3 regions of the Streptomyces sp. Je 1-4 4N24 genome follow, and region 1 is predicted to be linked to each of the others. Evidence: riboswitches for the same ligand, from Rfam matches in the RefSeq annotation. Region 1 holds a riboswitch; each other region holds the start of a gene.
What was found. Region 1 has a riboswitch for thiamine pyrophosphate ahead of thiO (glycine oxidase ThiO). Riboswitches for the same ligand answer to the same signal wherever they lie in the genome.
Positions count from the first base shown of each region.

Region 1 (7,509 bases):
CGTAACTGCCGTCGTAGGCATAGCCGTTGCCGTTGCTGTTCCCGTTGGCGGCGGCGCCGTTGTAGGCGTCGTAGTAGCCGTTCTGCTGGGCACGGGCGTCGGGGCTGTAGATGCCGTACTGGCCGGTCTCTTCGGGCATCGGCTGCGGGGCGTAGACGGCGGCAGCATCGGCCCGTGCCGCGTAGTCGTCCTGGACGGCGAACGCCTGGGTGGCGTAGGCGTCCTGGTCCTGCTGCGGCTGGTAGGGGTCCTGGCCGGGGTAGCCGTCGCCGGCGTCGTAGGTGTAGGAGCCCGGCCCGCCGTAGAAGCCCTGTCCGGCAAAGGTTTCCTGCGCGGCGAAGGGCTCCTGCGCGGCGAAGGGCTCCTGCCCGACGAGGGTTTCCTGCGCGGCGAAGGCGTCCCGGCTCTGGAAGCCGCCGGTGCTCTCGAAGGTGTCCGGGCCCCCGTCGGCGACCGGGCCGGGGCCGTCGGCGGGCGGTACCGCCTCCAGGCCGGAGACCTGCAGGGTCGGTTCGGCGGGCGGCGGGCCGGACGGACGGGCCCGCCGGCGCCGGCTCTCACCGGGCTTGCCGCCCAGGGACCAGCCGGTGGTGAAGCCGCGGCGGAAGGAGAGCGTGACCTGTGTCTGCCCGATGGCGAAGGCGATCAGACCCAGCCCGATCACGATCACCGAGGGGATGATCACGCCGATGACCACAGCGAGGAAGCCGGTGAAGGCGAGCAACCGCCAGCGCAGCCGCGCCTTGTACTGGAGCAGCACCTCACCCAGCAGCCACAGGGCGACCAGACCGAATGCGATGTAGAGGATCGTCCAGCCCATATACGCCCCTCTTCCGCCGCTCGCCGGCCACCGTGATCAGGACTGCTGGTGCAGCCCCAGATTCTCGTAGATTTCCAGGGTCGCCGTGGAGTGGTTCAGGGTAATGAAGTGCAACCCGGGAACATCCTCGGCCATCAAGCGTGCGCACAGTTCCGTTGCGTACTCGATCCCAATGGAGCGTACCGCCGCGGGGTCGTCCTTGACGGCCAGGATGCGCTCGGCCAGCTCGGGCGGGAACGCCGCATTGCTGAGCTGAGCGAACCGTTCGATCTGGCGCACGTTCGTCACCGGCATGATCTCCGGAATGATCGGCGTGGAGCAACCCGCCGCCGCAACCCGGTCCCGGAGCCGGAAGTAGTCCTCCGGGTAGAAGAACATCTGGGTGATGGCGAAGTCCGCACCGGCCTGGCACTTGGCGACGAAGTGTGCCACATCGGTGTCCCAGTCCGTCGAGCGCGGATGCATCTCGGGGAAGGCGGCGACGCCGACGCAGAAGTCGCCGGACTCCTTGATCAGCCGGACCAGGTCGGCGGCGTAGCCGACGCCGTCGGGGTGCCTGACCCACTCGCCCATCGGGTCGCCGGGCGGGTCGCCGCGCAGCGCGAGCATATTGCGGATCCCGGCGTCGGCGTACTGGCCGATGATGTTGCGCAGGTCCGCCGTGGAGTGGTTGACCGCGGTCAGATGGGCGACCGGGGTCAGGGTGGTGTCGGTGGCGATGCGCTCGGTGGCGCGCACCGTGCCATCACGGGAGGTGCCGCCGGCGCCGTACGTCACGGAGACAAAGGTCGGGGAGACGGCCTCGATCCGACGAATGGCGTTCCACAGGGTCCGCTCACCCTTCTCGGTCTTCGGGGCAGCGAACTCAAATGAATAGGACTGCTTGCCGGAGGCGAGCAGTTCGCGCACCGTGTGCGCGCGATCAGTCCTGGTGGAAGCTGTACCTAGGGCCATACCGGCAGGTTAACCACCGGCCGGGCACACACCAACCGTCATCGGCGTAATGCCTGGTTGGTCGGGTTCGTGTCCACTGACTGGACATTTTCCGGTCGCCCGGACGACGGAAAGCCGTCCCTCACCGGCAAGCCACCGCCGCGAAGTGACCCCGGTCACACCGGGGGGCTGCCGCGACGCCGCCGGGCGGCGGCGCGCTCGTGCTCAACGCGCCTGGTCCTCCCAGGTCCGGATGCGCTTGGCCAGGGAGGCGGCCGCGGCGCCCGGATCATCCGCCTCGGTGATCGCGCGGACCACGACGACCCGACGGGCACCGGCCCGCAGCACCTCGTCCAGATTCCCGGCGTCGATCCCGCCGATCGCGAACCAGGGGCGCTCGGGGGCGCGGGCGGCGGTGTAGCGGACCAGGTCGAGGCCGGGGGCGTGGCGGCCCGGCTTGGTGGGCGTGGGCCAGCACGGGCCCGTGCAGAAGTAGTCCACACCGGCCTCGGTGAGCGCGGCGTCCACCTCGGCCTCGGCATGGGTGGAGCGGCCTATGAGGACGTCCGGGCCGAGGAGGGCACGGGCGGCCGGGACCGGCAGATCGCCCTGGCCGAGGTGCAGCACACCGCTGCCGGCCGCATGGGCGACATCCGCCCGGTCGTTGACCGCCAGCAGCTTTCCGTGCCGCCGGCAGGCGTCCGCGAAGACCTCGAGGTGCCGGAGCTCCTCACCGGCCTCCATGCCCTTGTCGCGCAGCTGGACGATGTCCACGCCCGAGGCGAGCACCGCGTCCAGGAACTGCGGGAGATCGCCCTGCTGCTTACGGGCGTCCGTGCAGAGGTAGAGGCGGGCGTCGGACAGGGCCTGGCGTGCGGTGGTCATCGGGCGGCTTTCCCCCAGGTCGGGGGCGTACGGACCGGGCCTTCCGGCACGTACGCCCCTCGGGTGTGGTTACGGATGCGGGTGCGGCGGCCGGACGGGAGCGCGCCGCGCCGGGCGGATCAGACGGCGAGCGCCTGGGCCCGGCGCTTCACCTCCGTACCGCGATTCTCGCGCAGCGCCTGGGCAGGCGTGCCGGGCAGGGTCTCATCCGGGGTGAACAGCCACTCCAGCATCTCCTCGTCGGTGAAGCCGTCGTCCTTGAGGAGGGTGAGGGTGCCGACGAGGCCCTTGACCACCTTGTCGTCCTTGATGAAATCGGCGGGCACGTGCAGCGCCCTGTTCTCGCCGCGGCGCACCGCGATCAGCTGGCCCTCCTTGACCAGCTGCCGGACGCGCGTCACCTCGACGCCGAGCTGTTCGGCGATGTCGGGGAGGGTGAGCCAGGCGGGGACGAGTTCATCGATGTTTGCGTCAATCTCGGTCACAGGACAAGCCTGCCACCTCGCACTGACAGCCGGTAGCCGGGCATCGCCATCAGGGGCTTCCTGCACACCGGAGGGTGACCTCGCCCGCCCGGCAACCGGCGGTCACGGCGCGGGCCGGCGCACGCTAGACGGCCGCGGCCTTCAGCGGTACGGACGCGTTCGCGGCCCGCTCCCGGTCCAGTACGACGCCCCGCTCGATCAGCTTGCGCCCCTGGGCGAGGTCCCGCGGCCGCCCCACGGCCAGCAGCGCGACGAGCCGCCCGTCCCGAAGCCAGATCACCGACCAGGCGGCCCCGGCCGGGTCACCGCGCCAGACCAGCTCGTCGGCGTTCCCGTGATGGCCCGCGTACTGCACGAACCGGCCGAACTGCTCCGACCAGAAGTACGGCACGGGGTCGTAGACCAGACCTTCGGCGTCGCCGCGGGCGATGTTCTCGGCGACCGTACGGGGGCCCTGGAGGGCGTTGTCCCAGTGGTGGATCAGCAGGCGGGTGCCGTAGCGGGCGGACGGGAAGGAGGCGCAGTCGCCGACCGCGTAGACGTCGGGCACGGAGGTGCGCAGCCGGTCGTCGGCGAGGACGGCGCCGTCCTGCGGTGAGACCTCGACGCCCGAGCCGGCCAGCCAGGCGGTCGCGGGCCGGGCACCGATCCCGACGACCACGGCGTCGGCGGGCAGAGTCGTGCCGTCGGCGAGGGTGACCGCGCCCGCGGTGACGGACGCGACCCGGGCGCCGGTGCGCAACTCGGCGCCGGCGGCCGTGTACCAACCGGTCATATGGGCGGCGACCTCGGCGGGCAGCGCACCGGCCAGCGGGCGGTCGGCGGCCTCGACGACGGTGACCGCGCAGCCCGCCTCGCGTGCCGCCGTCGCGAACTCGGCGCCGATCCAGCCGGCCCCGACGACCACGATCTCGTGCTGGGCGGCGAGCACCGGACGCAGCCGTTCGGCGTCGTCGAGGGTGCGCAGCAGGTGGACACCGGGCATGCCCTCACTGCCGGGCAGCACGATCGGGTCGGCACCGGTGGCGAGGACCGCGTAGTCGTAGGAGACCGGGCCGTCGGCCGTCTCGACGACATGGGCGTCCGGCAGCAGGGCGGTGACCGGGCGGCCGAGATGGAGCTCGATGCCGAGCGCGGCGAAGTCGACGTCGAAGGTGGAGCCTTCGGCCTTCCCCAGCAGGACCGCCTTGGACAGCGGCGGGCGGTCGTAGGGCGGGTGGGGCTCGTCGCCGAGGAGCGTGATCGCGCCGCGCCAGCCCTGTTCGCGCAGGGCGACCGCGGTCTGCACACCCGCGATTCCCGCGCCGACGATCACGACGCGCGGCGTGCGGTCAGGGGTCTGGGAGGACTTGCTCTGCTCGCTCACCCGATCACTCTAGGACGGTCCGTGACGCCGCTCGCAGCAGCACGCAAGGAGATCTCTGACACACCGTCACGGTCGGCCGTCCCGGGCCGCGGGCCCCCGGGGGCCCAAGGCGCTGTCTTACGGCACGTCGCGGCCCCGTATTAGGGTGACGGATACACGCACTCGCGGGAGCCCGGACGTACCGGGCTGAGAGGGAGGCTGGCCGGCCTCCGACCGTACGAACCTGATCCGGGTCATGCCGGCGAAGGGAGGGGCTGGAAGCCATGCATTCACCTGCCACACCGTCGGGACCGGCCGCGCCGAGTTCCGATGTGCTCGTCCTCGGCGGCGGCGTCATCGGCCTGGTCACCGCCTGGCGGGCGGCCGGCCGCGGGCTGACCGTCGCGCTGGCCGATCCCACACCCGGCGGCGGCGCTGCCCGGGTCGCCGCCGGGATGCTGGCCGCGGTCACCGAACTCCACTACGGCGAGCAGACCCTGCTGGGCCTCAATCTCGCCTCGGCGCAGCGCTACCCCCGGTTCGCGGAGGAGTTGGAGGAGGCCGCCGGGCAACGGATCGGCTATCGGCGGTGCGGCACCCTGGCCGTCGCGCTGGACGCCGACGACCGCGCCCATCTGCGCGAGCTGCACACGCTGCAGACCCTCTCGGGGCTGGACTCGCAGTGGCTCACGGGGCGCGAGTGCCGCCGTCTGGAGCCGATGCTGGCTCCCGGGGTGCGCGGCGGGCTGCGGGTGGACGGCGACCACCAGGTCGATCCGCGGCGGCTGGTGAGCGCCCTGCTGGCCGCCTGTGAGCGCGCCGGAGTGGCGTTCCACCGGAGCCCCGCCGCGCGGCTGACGGTCGACGGCGGGCGTGCCACGGGCGCCGAACTCGCCGACGGCACGCGGCTGTCGGCGGGTCAGGTGGTACTGGCCGCGGGCAGCCACAGCGGCCGTCTCGCCGGGGTCCCCGACGAGGTGCTGCCGCCGGTGCGGCCGGTCAAGGGCCAGGTGCTGCGGCTGCGGCTGCCGGACGTGCCGCCCGGCAGCCCCGCCTTCCTGTCGCGCACCGTACGGGCCGTCGTCCGCGGCGGGCCCCTCTACCTGGTGCCGCGGGAGAACGGCGAACTGGTCGTCGGCGCCACCAGCGAGGAGCTGGGCTGGGACACCACCGTGACCGCGGGCGGGGTCTACGAGCTGCTGCGGGACGCCCATGAGCTGGTCCCGGGCATCACCGAACTACCGCTGGTCGAGACCTGCGCCGGGCTGCGCCCCACCTCCCCCGACAACGCACCGCTGCTCGGGCCGACCGAGCTTCCCGGCCTCCACCTGGCCACCGGCCACTTCCGCAACGGTGTCCTGCTGACGCCGGTCACCGGTGACGCGATGGCCGAGGTGCTGGCCACCGGCAGCCTCCCCGAAGAGGCCCGCCCCTTCTCCCCCGCGCGCTTCTCCCCCACCACCACGGGGCCGCTGCGCACCCGTGCCCCCGAGGAGCAGCCCGTATGAGCGAGCGCAGTGAGCGAACGGCAAAGACTGGTGGCGACGGCACACCCGCCGAACGAAACGAGGCCGGCGCATGAGCGCGTCCACCGTGTCCGTGTCCGTCAACGGCGAGGCCCGTGAGATCCCCGGCGGACTCACCCTCGACCGGCTCGTCGCCACGCTGTCCCAGGCGCCCGCCGGGGTGGCCGCGGCGGTCAACGAAATCGTGGTGCCGCGCACCCAGTGGCCCACCACCCCGCTCGGCGACGGCGACCGCGTCGAGGTGCTCACCGCGGTCCAGGGAGGCTGATCCGCAGACATGGCCGACGATGCGCTCACCCTTGCCGGCACCACCTTCGACTCCCGTCTGATCATGGGAACCGGTGGCGCGCCCAGCCTCGACGTCCTGGAACGGGCACTGCTCGCCTCCGGTACGGAGCTGACGACGGTCGCCATGCGGCGGCTGGACCCGACCGTGCAGGGCTCCGTGCTGTCCGTACTGGAACGCCACAGCATCCGGGTGCTGCCGAACACCGCGGGCTGCTTCACCGCGGGCGAGGCCGTGCTCACGGCCCGCCTGGCGCGGGAGGCGCTCGGCACCGACTGGGTCAAGCTCGAGGTCGTCGCCGACGAGCGGACCCTGCTCCCCGACCCGATCGAGCTCCTCGACGCCGCCGAGACCCTCGTGGACGACGGTTTCACGGTGCTGCCCTATACGAACGACGATCCGGTGCTGGCCCGCAAGCTGGAGGACGTCGGCTGCGCCGCGATCATGCCGCTCGGCTCGCCGATCGGCTCCGGGCTCGGCATCCGCAATCCGCACAACTTCCAGCTGATCACCGAGCGGGCCGGCGTCCCCGTCATCCTCGACGCGGGCGCGGGCACGGCATCGGACGTCGCCCTGGCCATGGAGCTGGGCTGCGCGGCGGTGATGCTCGCCTCCGCGGTGACGCGTGCGCAGGAGCCGGAGCTGATGGCGACGGCGATGCGCCACGCGGTTGCCTCCGGCCGGCTGGCCTACAGGGCGGGCCGGATCCCGCGCCGCCATTTCGCGTTGGCGTCGTCGCCGACGGAGGGCGTACCGGATCTGGATCCGGAACGGCCGGCTTTCTAGCCCCACGTTTTCGGCTGTCCCGCCGTGGGGGTTTCTCGCCGTTGCGCCTGCGGCGGGCGGGTGGGTGTCGGGTGCGGTGACGGGCCTCCGGGGCAGGGTTTCCGGACTGCTTCGCTTTACGTCCGGAAACCCTGCCCCTCCGGCCCGTCCCCTCCCGTGGGAGGAGTCAGTGACGGTGAGTGGGGGCGAGCGTCCGTAGACGCCGATTTCACTCCTGCTTCACGAGGAGCACATGACCACCGACGACCACCCCCACCCACCGTTTCCCATCCCCCAACGGGAGGGGACGGGCCGGAGGGGGAGGGGTGTGGGACGTAAAGCGAAGCAGTCCCACACCCCTCCCCCGGAGGCCCGTCACCGCACCCCGACAGCCCCGCGCAGCGGACCCCGCCCGCCGCCATGCGCCACGGCGGGGGCACCGCGCAGCGGGCCACAAACGGCGA
Region 1 covers NZ_CP110836.1:6,698,789-6,706,297, reverse strand. Annotated here, with positions in the region: gene SLV14N_RS29255 (hypothetical protein) at 1-820, opposite strand, end outside; gene metF (methylenetetrahydrofolate reductase [NAD(P)H]) at 857-1,774, opposite strand; gene thiE (thiamine phosphate synthase) at 1,979-2,638, opposite strand; gene SLV14N_RS29240 (Rv2175c family DNA-binding protein) at 2,758-3,123, opposite strand; gene SLV14N_RS29235 (NAD(P)/FAD-dependent oxidoreductase) at 3,248-4,489, opposite strand; TPP riboswitch at 4,644-4,758, shown strand; gene thiO (glycine oxidase ThiO) at 4,753-5,976, shown strand; gene thiS (sulfur carrier protein ThiS) at 6,047-6,262, shown strand; gene SLV14N_RS29220 (thiazole synthase) at 6,272-7,066, shown strand.

Region 2 (7,509 bases), 4.1 Mb from region 1:
AGGAAAAGGTTGGTGGCAACAAGGACGCTCACCGCCGCGACCATCCCGTAGTGGATCAGGGCCTGCTCGGAGCCGAAGGTGGCGGAGAATCCGAGGACCAGTCCACTGGTCAGCAGGACCGCCATCCACAGGGACAGGGGTGGGCCGATGTTGGTGCGTGCCTCGAGCAGCCGTTCCGTGCGGGCGATGCTCAGTTCCTTCAGGGACGCGAGCGAGCTGGTGAGGAAGGCTCGCTGGGTGTCGTTGCGGGGCTGAATGGTCTCGTACGTGCGGTGCAGGCGGCTCAGCGCCTGCTCGGCCTCGGGCGTGGTGTCGCCTGCCGCGGCGCTGGGCCACTCGGCCGCCGCCGCGCGTCCGTACGCCAACACGCTCTGCCTGATCCGCGCGCTCTTGGCCTTGCCGAACACCTCGCGGCCCCTGGCCAGCTGCGCCGCCATGGCGCCCTCGGTCCGCGTCGTCTGGTCCGCCGTGTTCACCTGTCCCCAGAGCGCGAGGACGATGAAGCCGATGAGGAACCCGTAGACGACCGCGATCACGGGGAAGAGGAACTGCGCGATCTCGTTCTGCTTGCCCTGCTTGAGGCGGGGGACGCGGCGCCGGACGAATGCCTGGACGACCGCGGTCCCGCCGGCGATCACGGCGACGAGCCCTGCCAGCAGCAACCAGGAAGGGACGTTGATCACGATCCAACGGGTCACGGCCACTGTTCCACGCTCCTGACGTACCCCACACCAGCCACCACGGCGCGGTGGCCAACGAAGGCACCGGGCCGCGGGACACGCCTGCTTCGTCTCTTCGGGCTCCGCCCGGGACCCTGGGGCGTCCCCGGGCCGCGCGAGGTGAACCAACAGTGACAGATGGCCACCGGGGGGTAACCACCGCGCTCACCGCTCTGGCCTGGGGCTCCCAAGTTGATCTGCCACACTGGACGCACCATGCCTGCACCCGGAGAACTCACTTTCGTAGCGCCGCGCGGGGCCAAGAAGCCTCCGCGGCACCTTGCCGATCTCAGCCCCGTCGAGCGTCGCGAAGCGGTGGCCGCTATCGGGGAGAAGCCGTTTCGCGCCAAGCAGCTGTCGCAGCACTACTTCGCCCGCTATGCGCATGACCCGGCGCAGTGGACCGACATCCCGGCGGCCGCGCGCGAGAAGCTGGCGAGCGAGCTGCTGCCGGAGCTGATGACGGTCATGCGGCACATCTCGTGCGATGACGACACCACGCGCAAGACGCTGTGGAAGCTGCACGACGGGACGCTCGTCGAGTCGGTGCTGATGCGGTACCCGGACCGGGTCACCATGTGCATCTCGTCGCAGGCCGGCTGCGGTATGAACTGCCCGTTCTGCGCCACGGGGCAGGCAGGGCTGGACCGTAACCTCTCGACCGCCGAGATCGTGCACCAGATCGTCGACGGGATGCGTGCGCTGCGCGACGGTGAGGTGCCGGGCGGGCCGACGCGGCTGTCCAACATCGTCTTCATGGGGATGGGGGAGCCGCTCGCCAACTACAAGCGGGTGGTCGGGGCGATCCGGCGGCTGACGGACCCCGAGCCCGACGGGCTGGGGCTGTCGCAGCGGGGGATCACCGTCTCCACGGTCGGGCTGGTGCCGGCGATGCTGCGGTTCGCCGACGAGGGCTTCAAGTGCCGGCTGGCCGTGTCGCTGCACGCCCCGGACGACGAGCTGCGCGACACGCTGGTGCCCGTCAACACGCGCTGGAAGGTGCGGGAGGTGCTGGACGCGGCGTGGGAGTACGCCGAGAAGTCCGGGCGGCGGATCTCGATCGAGTACGCGTTGATCCGGGACATCAACGACCAGGCGTGGCGCGGTGATCTGCTGGGCCGGCTGCTGAAGGGCAAGCGGGTCCATGTGAACCTGATTCCGCTGAACCCGACGCCCGGCTCGAAGTGGACCGCTTCACGTCCCGAGGACGAGCGGGCGTTCGTCCAGGCCATCGAGGCGCACGGGGTGCCGGTGACCGTCCGCGACACCCGCGGCCAGGAGATCGACGGCGCCTGCGGGCAGCTCGCGGCCTCGGAGCGCTGACCGCCCGCTGGTACGGTGTGGTCGAACAAATGCACATTCCGACAGGGGAGCGCCACAGCGCTGAGAGTGCGGAAGCGTCGTAGTCCTACGGTGCCCGCAGACCCTTGAACCTCGCCCGGGTCATTCCGGGTAGGAAGTTCGGTCGTCACTCATGCTGTTGCGCCCTGCCCGCAGTCCGCTCCGTACGTCCTCGGACGTCGGAAGCCGTGGACATCGGGCAGGGCCGCGTCTCTTCCTGGCCAGCCAGGAGGAAATCAGTGAGCACCACCAGCAGGATCACCGCGACGGCGGTCGTCGCCGCGGTCGGTATGGCCGCCCTCGCCGGGTGCGGCAGCTCGGGCGGCGGGAGTGCGGACGCCAAGACCGTCACGCTGGTCAGCCATGACTCGTTCCGCGTCTCCAAGTCCGTGCTGGCCGCCTTCGAGAAGGAGAGCGGCTACAAGGTCACGATGCTCAAGGGCGGGGACGCCGGCAAGGCCGTGAACCAGGCGATCCTGTCCAAGGGCAACCCCCAGGGCGATGTGTTCTTCGGGATCGACAACACCCTGCTCTCGCGCGGTCTGGACGAGGGCCTCTTCAGCCCCTACCAGGCCAAGGGGCTGGACAAGGTTCCCGCGGGCCTGCAGCTCGACAAGGGCGAGCACCGGGTCACCCCGCTCGACTACGGCGACATCTGCGTCAACTACGACCGCGACTACTTCGACCGGCACAAGATCGCGCCGCCGAAGACCTTCGACGACCTGATCAAGCCCCGGTACAAGGGGCTGCTCGTCACGGAGAACTCCGCCACCTCCTCCCCGGGGCTCGCCTTCCAGCTCGGCACCATCGCGAAGTACGGCGAGAAGGGCTGGCCGGACTACTGGAAGAAGCTCAAGGCCAACGGCGTCGAGGTCGTCGACGGCTGGGACCAGGCCTACAACGACCGGTTCTCCGGCTCCGCGGCGGGCAAGGGCAAGGGCGACAAGCCGCTGGTGGTGTCCTACGCCTCCAGCCCGCCCGCCGAGGTGCTCGGCAAGAAGCCCGCGCCCAAGGAGGCGCCGACCGGTATCGCGCCCGGCACCTGCTTCCGGCAGATCGAATTCGGCGGTCTGCTCAAGGGCGCGAAGAACGAGAAGGGCGGCAAGGCGCTGCTGGACTTCCTGCTGAGCAGGGAGTTCCAGGAGGACGTACCGCTGCAGATGTTCGTCAACCCGGCCCGTAAGGATGCCGAGGTGCCGGAGCTGTTCACCAAGTACGGCACGACGATCGACAAGCCGACGACGCTGGCCCCCGAGACGATCACCAAGAACCGCGAACAGTGGATCAAGCAGTGGTCCTCGCTCGTTCTGAAGTAACGCCTTCGGACGTCACCGGCGCCCGGCGCGGCAGGCCCGCGCGGGGAACGGCGGTGCGGCTCGGCCTGATGGCGGTGCCGCTCGCCTTCTTCGCGCTGTTCTTCGCCTATCCCGTAGTGGCGATCGTCGGACGGGGCCTCAAGGACGGCGGACAGTGGCAGCTCAGCCGGTTCGGTGCCGTGCTGAGCGACCCGGATGTCGTGCATGTGCTGTGGTTCACCGTCTGGCAGGCGGCGGCCTCGACCGTGCTGACGCTGCTGATCGCGCTGCCCGGCGCCTATGTCTTCGCGCGCTTCGACTTCCCCGGCAAACAACTGCTGCGCGCGGTCGTGGCGGTGCCGTTCGTGCTGCCGACCGTCGTCGTCGGCTCGGCCTTCCTGGCACTGGTCGGGCGGGGCGGACTGCTGGACGACCTGTGGGGCGTGCGCCTGGACACCTCGGTGTGGGCGATTCTGCTGGCGCATGTCTTCTTCAACTACGCCGTGGTCGTACGGACCGTCGGCGGGCTCTGGGGACAGCTCGATCCGCGTCAGGAAGAGGCGGCACGGGTGCTGGGAGCCGGGCGGTTCGAGGCCTGGCGGCGGGTCACGCTGCCCGCGCTGGGGCCGGCCGTCGCGGCCGCCGCCCTGATGGTCTTTCTGTTCACCTTCACCTCCTTCGGGGTGGTGCAGATCCTGGGCGGCCCCACCTTCTCCACGCTGGAGGTGGAGATCTACCGGCAGACCGCGGACTTCCTGGATCTGCCGACGGCCGCCGTCCTCACCATGATCCAATTCGCGGCGGTGCTGGGCGTACTGGCGCTGCACGCCTGGACCGTGCGCCGCCGGGAATCCGCGCTCCGGCTCGTGGACGCGTCGCAGACGGCCCGCCGGCCGCGCGGCCGCGGCCAGTGGGCGCTGCTGTGGGGGACGTTCGCCGTCATCGCCGTGCTGCTGCTCGTGCCGCTGGTGGTGCTCGTGGAGCGGTCGTTCGCCGCGCCGGACGGCTACGGAGCGGTCTTCTACGCCTCGCTGGGCTCCGCCGCGAGCGCCGACAGCACCTTCGCCGTCGCCCCCCTCGACGCCCTGTGGAACTCCCTCGCCTACGGGGCCGCGGCCACCGTGATCGCGCTGGTGGTGGGCGGACTGGCGGCCGCCGCCCTGACCCTCCCGAGACTGCGCCGCGGCCCGTCCGGGCGGATTCCCGTGGTCAGCCGGTTCGTCCGCGGCTTCGATGTGCTGCTGATGCTGCCCCTGGGGGTCTCCGCGGTGACCGTGGGCTTCGGCTTCCTGATCACCCTCGACGAACCGCCGCTCGATCTGCGGGCCTCATGGTGGCTGGTCCCGCTCGCCCAGGCGCTGGTAGGGGTGCCGTTCGTGGTCCGGACGATGCTGCCGGTCCTGCGGGCGGTCGACAGCCGGCTGCGGGAGGCGGCCGCCGTGCTCGGCGCCTCGCCCTGGCGGGTGTGGCGCGAGGTCGACCTGCCGATGGTGCGGCGGGCGCTGCTGATCGCCGCGGGCTTCGCCTTCGCCGTGTCGCTCGGTGAGTTCGGCGCAACGGTCTTCATCGCACGGCCGGACCAGCCGACGCTGCCGGTCGCCGTGGCACGGCTGCTGGGGCGCGCGGGGGAGCTCAACTACGGGCAGGCGATGGCCCTGTCGACCATCTTGATGGTGGTGTGCGCCGCCGCCCTGCTGGTACTGGAGCGCCTCCGCCCCATCGACCGATCCGGGGAGTTCTAGATGACGGCACGGGCCGGGAGCACGGCGCAGGAGCTGCTGCGGCTGGGCGGGGTGACCGTCCGCTTCCACGAGGGTGGGCGCCCCGCGCTGGACGCGGTGGATCTGGAGGTCGCCGCCCACGAGATCGTGTGCGTCCTGGGGCCGAGCGGCAGCGGCAAGTCCACTCTGCTGCGGGTGGTCGCCGGGCTCCAACAGGCCGACGCGGGAAAGGTGTTGCTGGAGGGGCGGGACCAGTCGGGAGTGCCCACGCACCGGCGCGGGGTCGGCCTGATGTTCCAGGACCACCAGCTCTTCCCACAGCGCGATGTCGCGGGCAATGTCGCCTTCGGGCTGCGGATGCGGCGTTCCCCACGCGGTGACCAGGAGCGTACGGTCGCCGAACTCCTGGATCTCGTCGGGCTGCCAGGAGCTGAGCGGCGCGCCGTGGCGTCCCTGTCCGGCGGTGAACAGCAGCGGGTCGCCCTGGCCCGCGCCCTGGCCCCGCGCCCCCGTCTGCTGATGCTGGACGAGCCCCTCGGCCAGCTCGACCGCGGACTGCGCGAACGGCTGGTCGTCGAACTCCGCCGTCTCTTCCACGAGTTGGGTACCACCGTGCTGGCCGTCACCCACGACCAGGGCGAGGCCTTTGCGCTCGCGGACCGGGTCGTGGTGATGCAGGACGGCCGGATCGCGCAGACCGGCACCCCGCTGGAGGTCTGGCAGCGGCCCGCCACCGAGTTCGTCGCCCGCTTCCTCGGCTTCGACAACGTGGTCGAGGCGACGGTGCAGGGCGAGGCCGCCGCCACCCCCTGGGGGAAGGTGCCCGTCCCGGCAGCCACCCCGGACGGGCCGTGCCGGCTGCTCGTACGCCCGGCCGGGGTACGGCTGACGGCCGCCCCCGAGGGCCTGCCGTGCACGGTCGCGGCCCGTACCTTCCGCGGCACCCATGTCGCGCTGCTGCTCCAGCCGTCCGGCGGACCGCAGGTGGAGGCGGCCTGCGCACTGCGGGACGCACCCGAAGTGGGCGAGCGGGTGGGCATCGCCTTCCACGCGCAGGACGTGGTGGTGCTGGACGCCTCCGCCGCGGCGGGCTGACCGCCCGGAGGGGCGGCCGGCGGGGCGCCGGGCCGTGGGCCGCCACCGGGCGCCCCACCGCCGGCAGTTGTGCCGTGCAGCGGCCTCAGCGGGCCGCGACCTCCGTGGGCAGCTCGCCGGCCTCCGGTGACCCGGCCTGAGGTGCGCCGGGCTCCGGCTCCGGCTCGCCGAACCAGGCGACCGCGACGGCGCCGGCCACCGCCACCACGAAGCCGAGGACGGCGACCCAGGCGAAGCCCGGACGGGAGGCGTCACCCAGCCACAGCACGCCGAGAATGCCGGGGACCACTGTCTCGCCCACCACCAGCGCCGCCGTGGCGCCGTTCACCGAGCCGATCTGCAGGGCGACGGTGTGCAGATACATGCCCCCGATACCGGCGACGAGAATCGCGTACAGGGCGGGGTCGCCGAGCAGCGACGGCAGGTGGAAGGGGTCCACACCGTTCAGCACCCGTACGCCGACACCGAGCGCGCCGAACCCCAGACCGGAGAGCAGACCCGCCAGGATCGCGGCCCGTCCGCCGAGCAGACGCACGATCAGCGTGCCGCCGCCGATGAGCACGACGGTGGCGACGAGCAGCCACCAGTGTGTGGCGATCGGTGTGTGGCCGCTGCCCTCCGGTCCCGCGGCCGTGGCCAGCAGCACCAATGCCGCGCATACCACGCCGATGGAGGACCACTCGGCGCGGCTGAGCCGGATGCCGAGAAGCTTGATGCCCAGTACGGCCGTGATCACGAGATTGGCGCTGATCACGGTCTGGGAGAGGAACAGCGGCAGCAGCCGGGCCGCCAGTGCGCCGAGCCCGAACCCGACGAAGTCCAGCACGGTGCCCACCATGAATTCCCAGGTCACGGCCGCCTTCGCGGTCGACGACAGGCTGGGTCCGCCATGCTGGGTGACACCGGAGGCGGAGGACTCGGCCGCCTCCCGGCGGGCGGATTTGCGGGAGCCCACCGCCTGCAGGACCGATCCCGTGCCGTAGCAGGCCGACGCCGCCACCGCCGTCAGAAGGCCGATGATCACCAAGAGCTCCGTTCGCCCGCTGTCTGCATTACCTGTTCATTACCTTCCTGGCAGACGTGCATTTGGGGACGGGAGTTGCCTCCGGTGGCCAACACATCGAGTCGTCGGCCTACGGAGGCGGCGTCGGGGCCTTCGGCGCAGGAGAGACGGAGGGGGACGGCCGGGTCAGGACGGCGTCTGGGTGCGGAGGCGGGCCAGCGCGTCCGGGGCTTCGTCCACCGAGTCGACCAGGGCGATCCGGGCCGCCATGGGCCGGTCCGCGGCGAGTGCCTGGAGCAGCGGCCAGGTAGGGAGCTTCTCGGTCCAGTGCGCGC
Region 2 covers NZ_CP110836.1:2,614,174-2,621,682, reverse strand. Annotated here, with positions in the region: gene SLV14N_RS11010 (DUF4239 domain-containing protein) at 1-704, opposite strand, end outside; gene rlmN (23S rRNA (adenine(2503)-C(2))-methyltransferase RlmN) at 936-2,042, shown strand; TPP riboswitch at 2,076-2,196, shown strand; gene SLV14N_RS11000 (thiamine ABC transporter substrate binding subunit) at 2,300-3,376, shown strand; gene SLV14N_RS10995 (iron ABC transporter permease) at 3,445-5,097, shown strand; gene SLV14N_RS10990 (ABC transporter ATP-binding protein) at 5,098-6,171, shown strand; gene SLV14N_RS10985 (hypothetical protein) at 6,257-7,195, opposite strand; gene SLV14N_RS10980 (LOG family protein) at 7,361-7,509, opposite strand, start outside.
Region 2: another riboswitch for thiamine pyrophosphate. It lies ahead of SLV14N_RS11000 (thiamine ABC transporter substrate binding subunit); the one in region 1 lies ahead of thiO (glycine oxidase ThiO).

Region 3 (7,509 bases), 2.1 Mb from region 1:
CGGCCTCCCCCGAGCACCTCAGCGATGTCCTCATCAGCCTTCAAGTCGGCGCCGAGCGTGCGCTGTTCCGGGTGAGCGCGGCGCCGCTGGTCGCCTTCCTGGACCGTACGGACCGGCTGGTCCCGCTGGGCAAGGAAGAGGTCTGCGACACCCTGGAGGCCGTACTGGACCAGATCCTCACGGAGGCCCCGGCCGGCTGACCCGGCCCCCGGCCTCCCTCCCCCGCTCCCGCCTGCCCGTCGTCACTGCTTACGTCGCTTGCCGCGTCCCCCACGTCGTCCCTGCCTGCCACCCGTGGGGCTCGCCGGCACGCTGCCGGTGACCCCGACCGCACCCGCCCCGGCTTCGGCCCCGGTCAGATGTCCGGCTCCCGTCTCGTCGCCGGTCGGCGCGCTCCGCTCCTTCCGGTCCGCCGAGACGACCAGTGTGGCCAGCAGGGTGGTCAGGGGCACCGCGGCGACCAGCCCGATGCTGCCCACGAGTGTGCGGACGATCTCCTCCGCGACCACCTCGCTCGAGGCGACCGTACCGACGCTGCTCTGTGCGATCGAGAACAGCAAAAGCAGCGGCAGTGCGGCACCCGCATAGGCCAGCACAAGGGTGTTGACGACGGACGCGATGTGGTCCCGGCCGATCCGCATCGCGGCGCCGTACAGCTTGCGCCAGCCGGCCGACGGGTCCGCTCCCTTGAGCTCCCAGACCGCGGCGGTCTGGGTCACCGTCACATCGTCGAGCACACCCAGCGAACCGATGATGATCCCCGCCAGCAGCAGACCGCGGATCTCGATGTCCGGGTACAGACCGTGCACCAGCCCGGTCGTGTCGTCGGTGTTGCCGGTCAGCAGTGCCCAGCCGATGAACACCGACCCGAGCAGCCCGATCAGCAGCAGCGACGCGAGGGTGCCGAGCACGGCCACGGAGGTTCGGGCCGTCAGCCCATGGCACAGGTACAGCGCGATCAGCATGATGGCGCTGCCCCCGACCACTGCCACCACCAGCGGATTGGAGCCCTGCAGGATCGCCGGAAGGATGAACAGCGTCAGGACCACGAAGCTGGCCGCCAGCGCCACCAGGGCGAGCAGTCCGCGCAGTCGGCCGACGATCACCACGGCGAACGCAAAGATCGCGGCCAGCAGCCACATCGGGAACGACCGGTCGACATCGCTGATCGAGTACTGCAGATCCTTCGGCGCCTTGGGGGAGTACGACACCACCACCTCCTGGCCGGTGGTGTAGTGGCGCAGGGCGTCCGGTGTCACCACCGTCTGGAAGGTACGCCCCTTGTGCTCCCCGGTGGTGACTTCGATCGTCGCCTGCTGGCAGGGCTTGCCCTTGTCCGCTCCCCCGGTCGGTGGCTGCCCTGTCGGCGACGGGGGCTGGGGCTGCTGTTCGGCATGGACGTCCGCACAGTTCACCTCCGCCACTTTGACCACTCTGGCCGTCTCTGTGGGCTGGTCGAAGCCGACCCCTGACGGTTTGTGGGGCGGTGCACCGCCTGGCCAGAGCACGACCAGGCCGACCGCCACTGCGGCCGCGAACGGGATCAGTACCGCCGCGATGACCTTGCGCAGATGTCGGGAGACGGGCGCGGCAGGGCCATGGCTGTGCGCATGGGAGTGCGGGGCGGGGTGGTGGTGGGACTCGTGAGCGGACACCGCCCGATCATCGCAAGAACTCAAGGGGCCCACTGTTCACCGCGCCACATCGGCCGCTACCGTGGTGGCACCTTTGCAATCGCGGGAGCTCGGAGCACCGGGCTGAGAGGGCGCTGACCTCCGTCCCAGCGGCGTTTCACGTGAAACGTCGGCGGACGGAAGCCGCTGCGTCGACCGCCGAACCTGTTACCGGGTAATGCCGGCGTAGGGAGTTGGGTCTCATGACTCTGCAGGATGCACGCACGCCCGAAAACGGTGCCAACGATGGCGAAAAGCCGCAGATCGGCTGGCACAAGGGCTATGTCTCCGGATCGCGTCCGGACCTTCGGGTGCCGGTCCGGCGGGTGCACCTCACCAACGGCAAGGACGTGACGCTCTACGACACGTCAGGGCCGTATACCGATCCCAATATCGAAACCGACGTCCGCCGTGGCCTGGCGCCGCTGCGGGAGAACTGGATCATCGGCCGCGGCGACACCGAGGAGTACGCGGGCCGCCCCCTGAGGCCGGAGGACGACGGCCTCAAGCACACCTCGCCGCGCGGCGGACTCAAGAACCTCGACGCGGTCTTCCCGGGCCGCCCCCGTCAGCCGCGACGCGGCCGTGAGGGCGCCGCGGTCACCCAGCTCGCGTACGCCCAGCGCGGCGAGATCACCACGGAGATGGAGTACGTCGCCCTCCGCGAGAAGGTCACGCCCGAGTTCGTCCGCGACGAGATCGCGGCCGGCCGTGCGGTGCTGCCCGCCAACGTCAACCACCCGGAGATCGAGCCGATGATCATCGGCAAGAACTTCCTGGTGAAGGTGAACGCCAACATCGGCAATTCCGCGGTCACTTCCTCCATCGAGGAGGAGGTGGAGAAGATGACCTGGGCGACCCGCTGGGGCGCCGACACGGTGATGGACCTGTCCACCGGCCGCAATATCCACACCACCCGAGAGTGGGTGCTGCGCAACTCCCCCGTCCCCATCGGCACCGTCCCCCTCTACCAGGCGCTGGAGAAGGTCGACGGCAAGGCCGAGGAGCTGACCTGGGAGATCTACAAGGACACCGTCATCGAGCAGGCCGAACAGGGCGTCGACTACATGACGGTGCACGCCGGTGTGCTGCTCCGCTATGTGCCCCTCACGGCCCGCCGCAAGACCGGCATCGTCTCCCGCGGCGGTTCGATCATGGCCGCGTGGTGCCTGGCGCACCACCAGGAGTCGTTCCTCTACACGCACTTCGAGGAGCTCTGCGAGATCCTCGCTTCCTACGACGTGACCTACTCGCTCGGTGATGGTCTGCGCCCCGGCTCCATCGCGGACGCCAACGACGAGGCACAGTTCGCGGAGCTGCGGACGCTCGGCGAGCTGAACACCATCGCCAAGCGGCACGGCGTACAGACCATGATCGAGGGCCCGGGACATGTCCCGATGCACAAGATCAAGGAGAACATCGACCTCCAGCAGGAGATCTGCGAAGAGGCGCCGTTCTACACGCTCGGCCCGCTGACCACCGACATCGCGCCCGCCTACGACCACATCACCTCCGGTATCGGCGCGGCGATGATCGCCTGGTGGGGCACCGCGATGCTCTGCTACGTCACGCCCAAGGAGCACCTGGGCCTGCCGGACCGCGACGACGTCAAGACCGGCGTCATCACGTACAAGATCGCGGCCCATGCGGCGGACCTGGCCAAGGGCCACCTGGGTGCCCAGGAATGGGACGACGCGCTGTCCGACGCCCGCTTCGAGTTCCGCTGGGAGGACCAGTTCAACCTGGCCCTCGACCCGGACACGGCCCGCGCCTTCCACGACGCGACGCTGCCCGCCGAACCGGCGAAGACGGCGCACTTCTGCTCGATGTGCGGCCCGAAGTTCTGCTCGATGAAGATCAGCCAGAGCATCACCGAGCGGTTCGGTGGTGACGAGGGCTCCACCCCCGAGGAGATCGAGGCGGGGATGCTGGAGAAGTCCAGGGAATTCGCGGAGAGCGGGAACCGGGTGTACCTGCCGCTGGCGAACTGAGCTCCTCCCCAGGGTCCCGGTCCGGTCGTCGCACCCGGACCGGGACTTCGGCTCGGTCAGGCTGCGACGTCCTGCGGGTACCAGCGCAGTTCCACGGTGTTGCCGTCCGGGTCCTGGACGTAGATCGATATGGCAGTGCCCCGCGCGCCGAAGACCTCGATGGGGCCCCGGACGACGGAGAAGGCTCCCGACGCGATGACCTCGTCCCAGTCCAGCGGTTCCACGGTGAGACAGATGTGGTCGACGTTGGCTTCCCCCCGAGGGCCGCTGACCAGGTCGATGATGGTCTCCGGAGTGACTCTCACCGACGGGAACGGGACCTTGCCGGACCGCCACTCCGCCACGCGTACCGGTTCCAGGCCGAGGAGTCCGATGTAGAAGTCCAGGGACCGCTCGATGTCCTCGACGTTGAGGACCAGGTGATCGAATCCGGTGACGCGCACAGTGGTCACGTTCCCTCCAGGGCAATGGCGTTGGCGGCCGGGTGGGCGACTGCCCGGGGCCGGCTCGGGTTCTCATGGATGACCGGGTGGTCGCCCTCTACGATCCGCCCCCGTGAATCCGTGATCAAGGCATGATCGAAATAAGACCGTTGAGCCGGATTCAATGCCGGGGGGCATCTTGCTGGAACGGCTGGAGACCCAGATCTTCCTGACGCTTGCCGAGGAGTTGCACTTCGGCCGGACCGCCGAGCGGCTGCGGATCACGACCGGGCGGGTCAGCCAGGTGATCAAGAAGCTGGAACGCCGGATAGGCAGCAGGCTGTTCGACCGCAACAGCCGTACCGTTCGGCTCACCCCGATAGGACGGCAGTTGGCCGACGACCTGGCGCCCCTGGTTGCCGCCATGGAGGGGGCGCTGCAAAGGGCGGTCGACGCCGGTTGCGGTGTGACGGGCGAACTGCGGGTCGCCTTCCTCGGCGAGTGGACGGCACCTGTACTGCTCAGGGCGGTCGCCCTGTTCGCGGAACGTCATCCCGACTGCCGGGTCGACGTACGGGAGGTTCAGCTGTCCAATTCCCGGGCGAGCCTGCTGGACGGCTCGATCGATATCCTCCTCGCCTCCTATCCGTTCGACGAAATGGCCTGCGGGCCGGTGTTGCTGAGGGAGAAGCGGGTGCTCGCCGTGGCGGCGGGGCATCCGCTGGCCGGTGAGCCGGCGGTGTCGGTCGAGGTACTCGCGGAATACCCCGTGGTGCAGTACCCGGCGGCGACCTCAGCGGTATTCAAGAGGGACCGCACACCGGACCGCACCCCGTCGGGCAGGCCCGTGGAGAAGGGGCCCGCCGGCGGGTCGTTCTCCGAGATGCTCACCCTGGTCGCGAGGGGCAGGGGCGTCCTCCCGGTCGGGGAGTCCTCCCGGCAGTACTACCCCCGGCCGGACGTCACCTATGTGCCCCTGCACGACGCGAAGCCGATCGAACGGGGACTGGTCTGGTCGGAGGGGAACACCACGAAGCGCGTGCGCGAGTTCGTGCGGGCCGCGGCCGACCTCGCCGAGACGCCCTGAGGCCGCTTCACACACCTGCCCTGATGGTCGAGGACGGCACAGGCCGGCCGCCGCGGGCCCGGCCCTGACCGGAAAGCCCAGCCCTAATCCGACCGATGGTCCGGTCCGCCGTAATCCGGGCTGGTGAAGTCCGGGCTGGAGTAGCGCGGGCGGGAGCCCGAGGAGCCGCTGTCGGGGCTGGTGAACTGGGGACGGGTGTAGCCGAGGGTGGGGATGCGGCTCTCGGGGGACGTGGTGCTGCGGGGGACGTAGCGCGCGGGGTCGTCGTCCGGGATGGCGGTGGGGTCGGCCAGGGCCTCTCGGAAGAAAGGCAGCAGACCGCGCTCCAGGAGGGCGCGGCGCCAGGCCTCGCGGGCCCGGTCCAGCGCCTCGGCCGACTCCTCGGCTCTGGCGACCTGGGCGGACGCGCCGTTGCGCAGCGCCGTGACGAGCAGACCGGCCATCGCGACGAGGGTGCCCACCGCGGTCAGCGCCGCGAAGATCCAGCCGACGCTGATCAGCGGCTGGGCCAGGGACTTGTCGGGGCTGATGGCGCGCAGCACATAGCCGAGGAGGAGGAAGAGGACGGCGGCGATGCCGGCGAGCACGGGGGCGAGCACCGCGATCATGGCGGTCAGCCCGGCGCCGGTGGATTCGGCCTCGTCCATGACCGCGTCGCTGTCCGGTCCCGGTCTCCCGTCGTCGGCCGCGTTCTGCTCCTCGCCGCCCGCATCGGCGACGGACGCGGTGGGCGCCGGTGCGCGCAACTCGGCGCGGAGCTGCACATAGCGCTGGTATTCGGCCGTGGCGCAGGCGGCGATGGCGGTGGTCGCGCCGAGCGCCATCGTGCGCAACTGCTCGGTGTTGAGAGGGTGTCCCGCGGCGGTGGTCAGGTCGTCCGGGCGGTATGGGGCGGTACGCAGCGCCTCATCGAGGATCCGCGCAAATTCCGCGCGATCCTCGTTCAGCAGGTGCGGAGCGCTGTTCATGTGCATCCCCCGATGCTCCGTAGGGCCGTACGGCCGGCGTTGGCCGGGCAGTGGGCGGAAACGGAGGAGAGCCTGCTACGGATAGTCCGATGGTAGAGCGACTCAGGTACGGGGTGACAGAGAGTTTGCGGAAATTGAGTAATGCCTCGACCGGTTTCCGCCGGTACCGCCCCTCGTTTTCGTCCTGACCGCCCGTCGGCCGGTCCGGTGTACGACTACCCGGACAATCCTCAGCCAGCCAGCGGGAGTTGAACGACCAACAGCTTTCCGGCCATCGTGATGCCGCCGTCCATGGCGATGGCCAGACCGTCGGCGTAGACATGCGGACCGTCGACCGCGACGCTGTCGCTCTCGCCGTCCTCCGTGCCGACCTCGCCCAGCAGATACGGGATCGGGCTGTGGCCGTGGACGACGCGGGCGCCGCCGTAGGCATCGAGGAGTTCCCGGACGGCTTCCGAGCCGGATTCGTCGCGGAAGGCGAAGCGCTTGGTGAACTTCCGGAAGAGATCCCAGACTTCATCCGCCTCGCTGCGGGTGAGCACGTCGTGGACGGTGTCGTTGACGGCCTCGATGGAGTCGCCGTATTCGAGGTAGGCGGTGGTGTCGGAGTGCACGAGCAGATGCCCGTCCTCCTCCATCACGGCGTCCAGCCGGGCCATCCACTGCAGGTGGTGGTCCTCCAGGCGGTCCATATCGGTCTTCTGGCCGCCGTTGAGGAGCCAGGCGGCCTGGAAGGACGCGGTGCCGGCGCCGGACTGTACGGGGGTGTCACCGAACCGCTTGGCGCCCAGCAGCAGGAGTTCGTGATTGCCCATCAGGGCCTTGCAGTAGCCGCCGGCCGCCGCGGCCTCGGCGGAGAGCTGCATGACGAGGTCGATGACGCCGATCCCGTCCGGGCCGCGGTCGGTGAAGTCGCCGAGGAACCAGAGCCGGGCGTTGCCCGCCGCCCAGTTGCCGTCGGCGTCGATCAGGCCCTCGGCGGCCAGCGCCTCGCGCAGCTCGTCGTAGTAGCCGTGCACATCGCCGACGACGTACAGCGGGCCCATGTTCTCGGGCGCGTCGGGGTCCGTGGCCGGTTCGGGCACCGGGACGACCGCCGGGCGGTCGATGAGGGTGTCCGTGCGACCGGGGCTGATGACCGGGAGGTCACGCGCGGTCGGGGTGTACTCCTCGGGCAGCTCGGCAGGCGGGGCGGCCGGCGGCGCAACGGGAGGCGCGGCAGGGGCACCGGCGGGCAGATGGAGCGGCGGGCCGACGGGCGGCACGGGGGACCCGGCGGGCGTGCCGGAAGGCACTCCGGGCGGCGGAGCAGGCGCCGGAGTTTCTCCCGCCATGGTCCGCACCATGGGTCCCAGACTGGCCCCCTGA
Region 3 covers NZ_CP110836.1:4,569,296-4,576,804, reverse strand. Annotated here, with positions in the region: gene SLV14N_RS19820 (SsgA family sporulation/cell division regulator) at 1-200, shown strand, start outside; gene SLV14N_RS19815 (YibE/F family protein) at 243-1,655, opposite strand; TPP riboswitch at 1,727-1,883, shown strand; gene thiC (phosphomethylpyrimidine synthase ThiC) at 1,877-3,664, shown strand; gene SLV14N_RS19805 (VOC family protein) at 3,721-4,107, opposite strand; gene SLV14N_RS19800 (LysR family transcriptional regulator) at 4,271-5,173, shown strand; gene SLV14N_RS19795 (hypothetical protein) at 5,257-6,147, opposite strand; gene SLV14N_RS19790 (metallophosphoesterase) at 6,372-7,475, opposite strand.
Region 3: another riboswitch for thiamine pyrophosphate. It lies ahead of thiC (phosphomethylpyrimidine synthase ThiC); the one in region 1 lies ahead of thiO (glycine oxidase ThiO).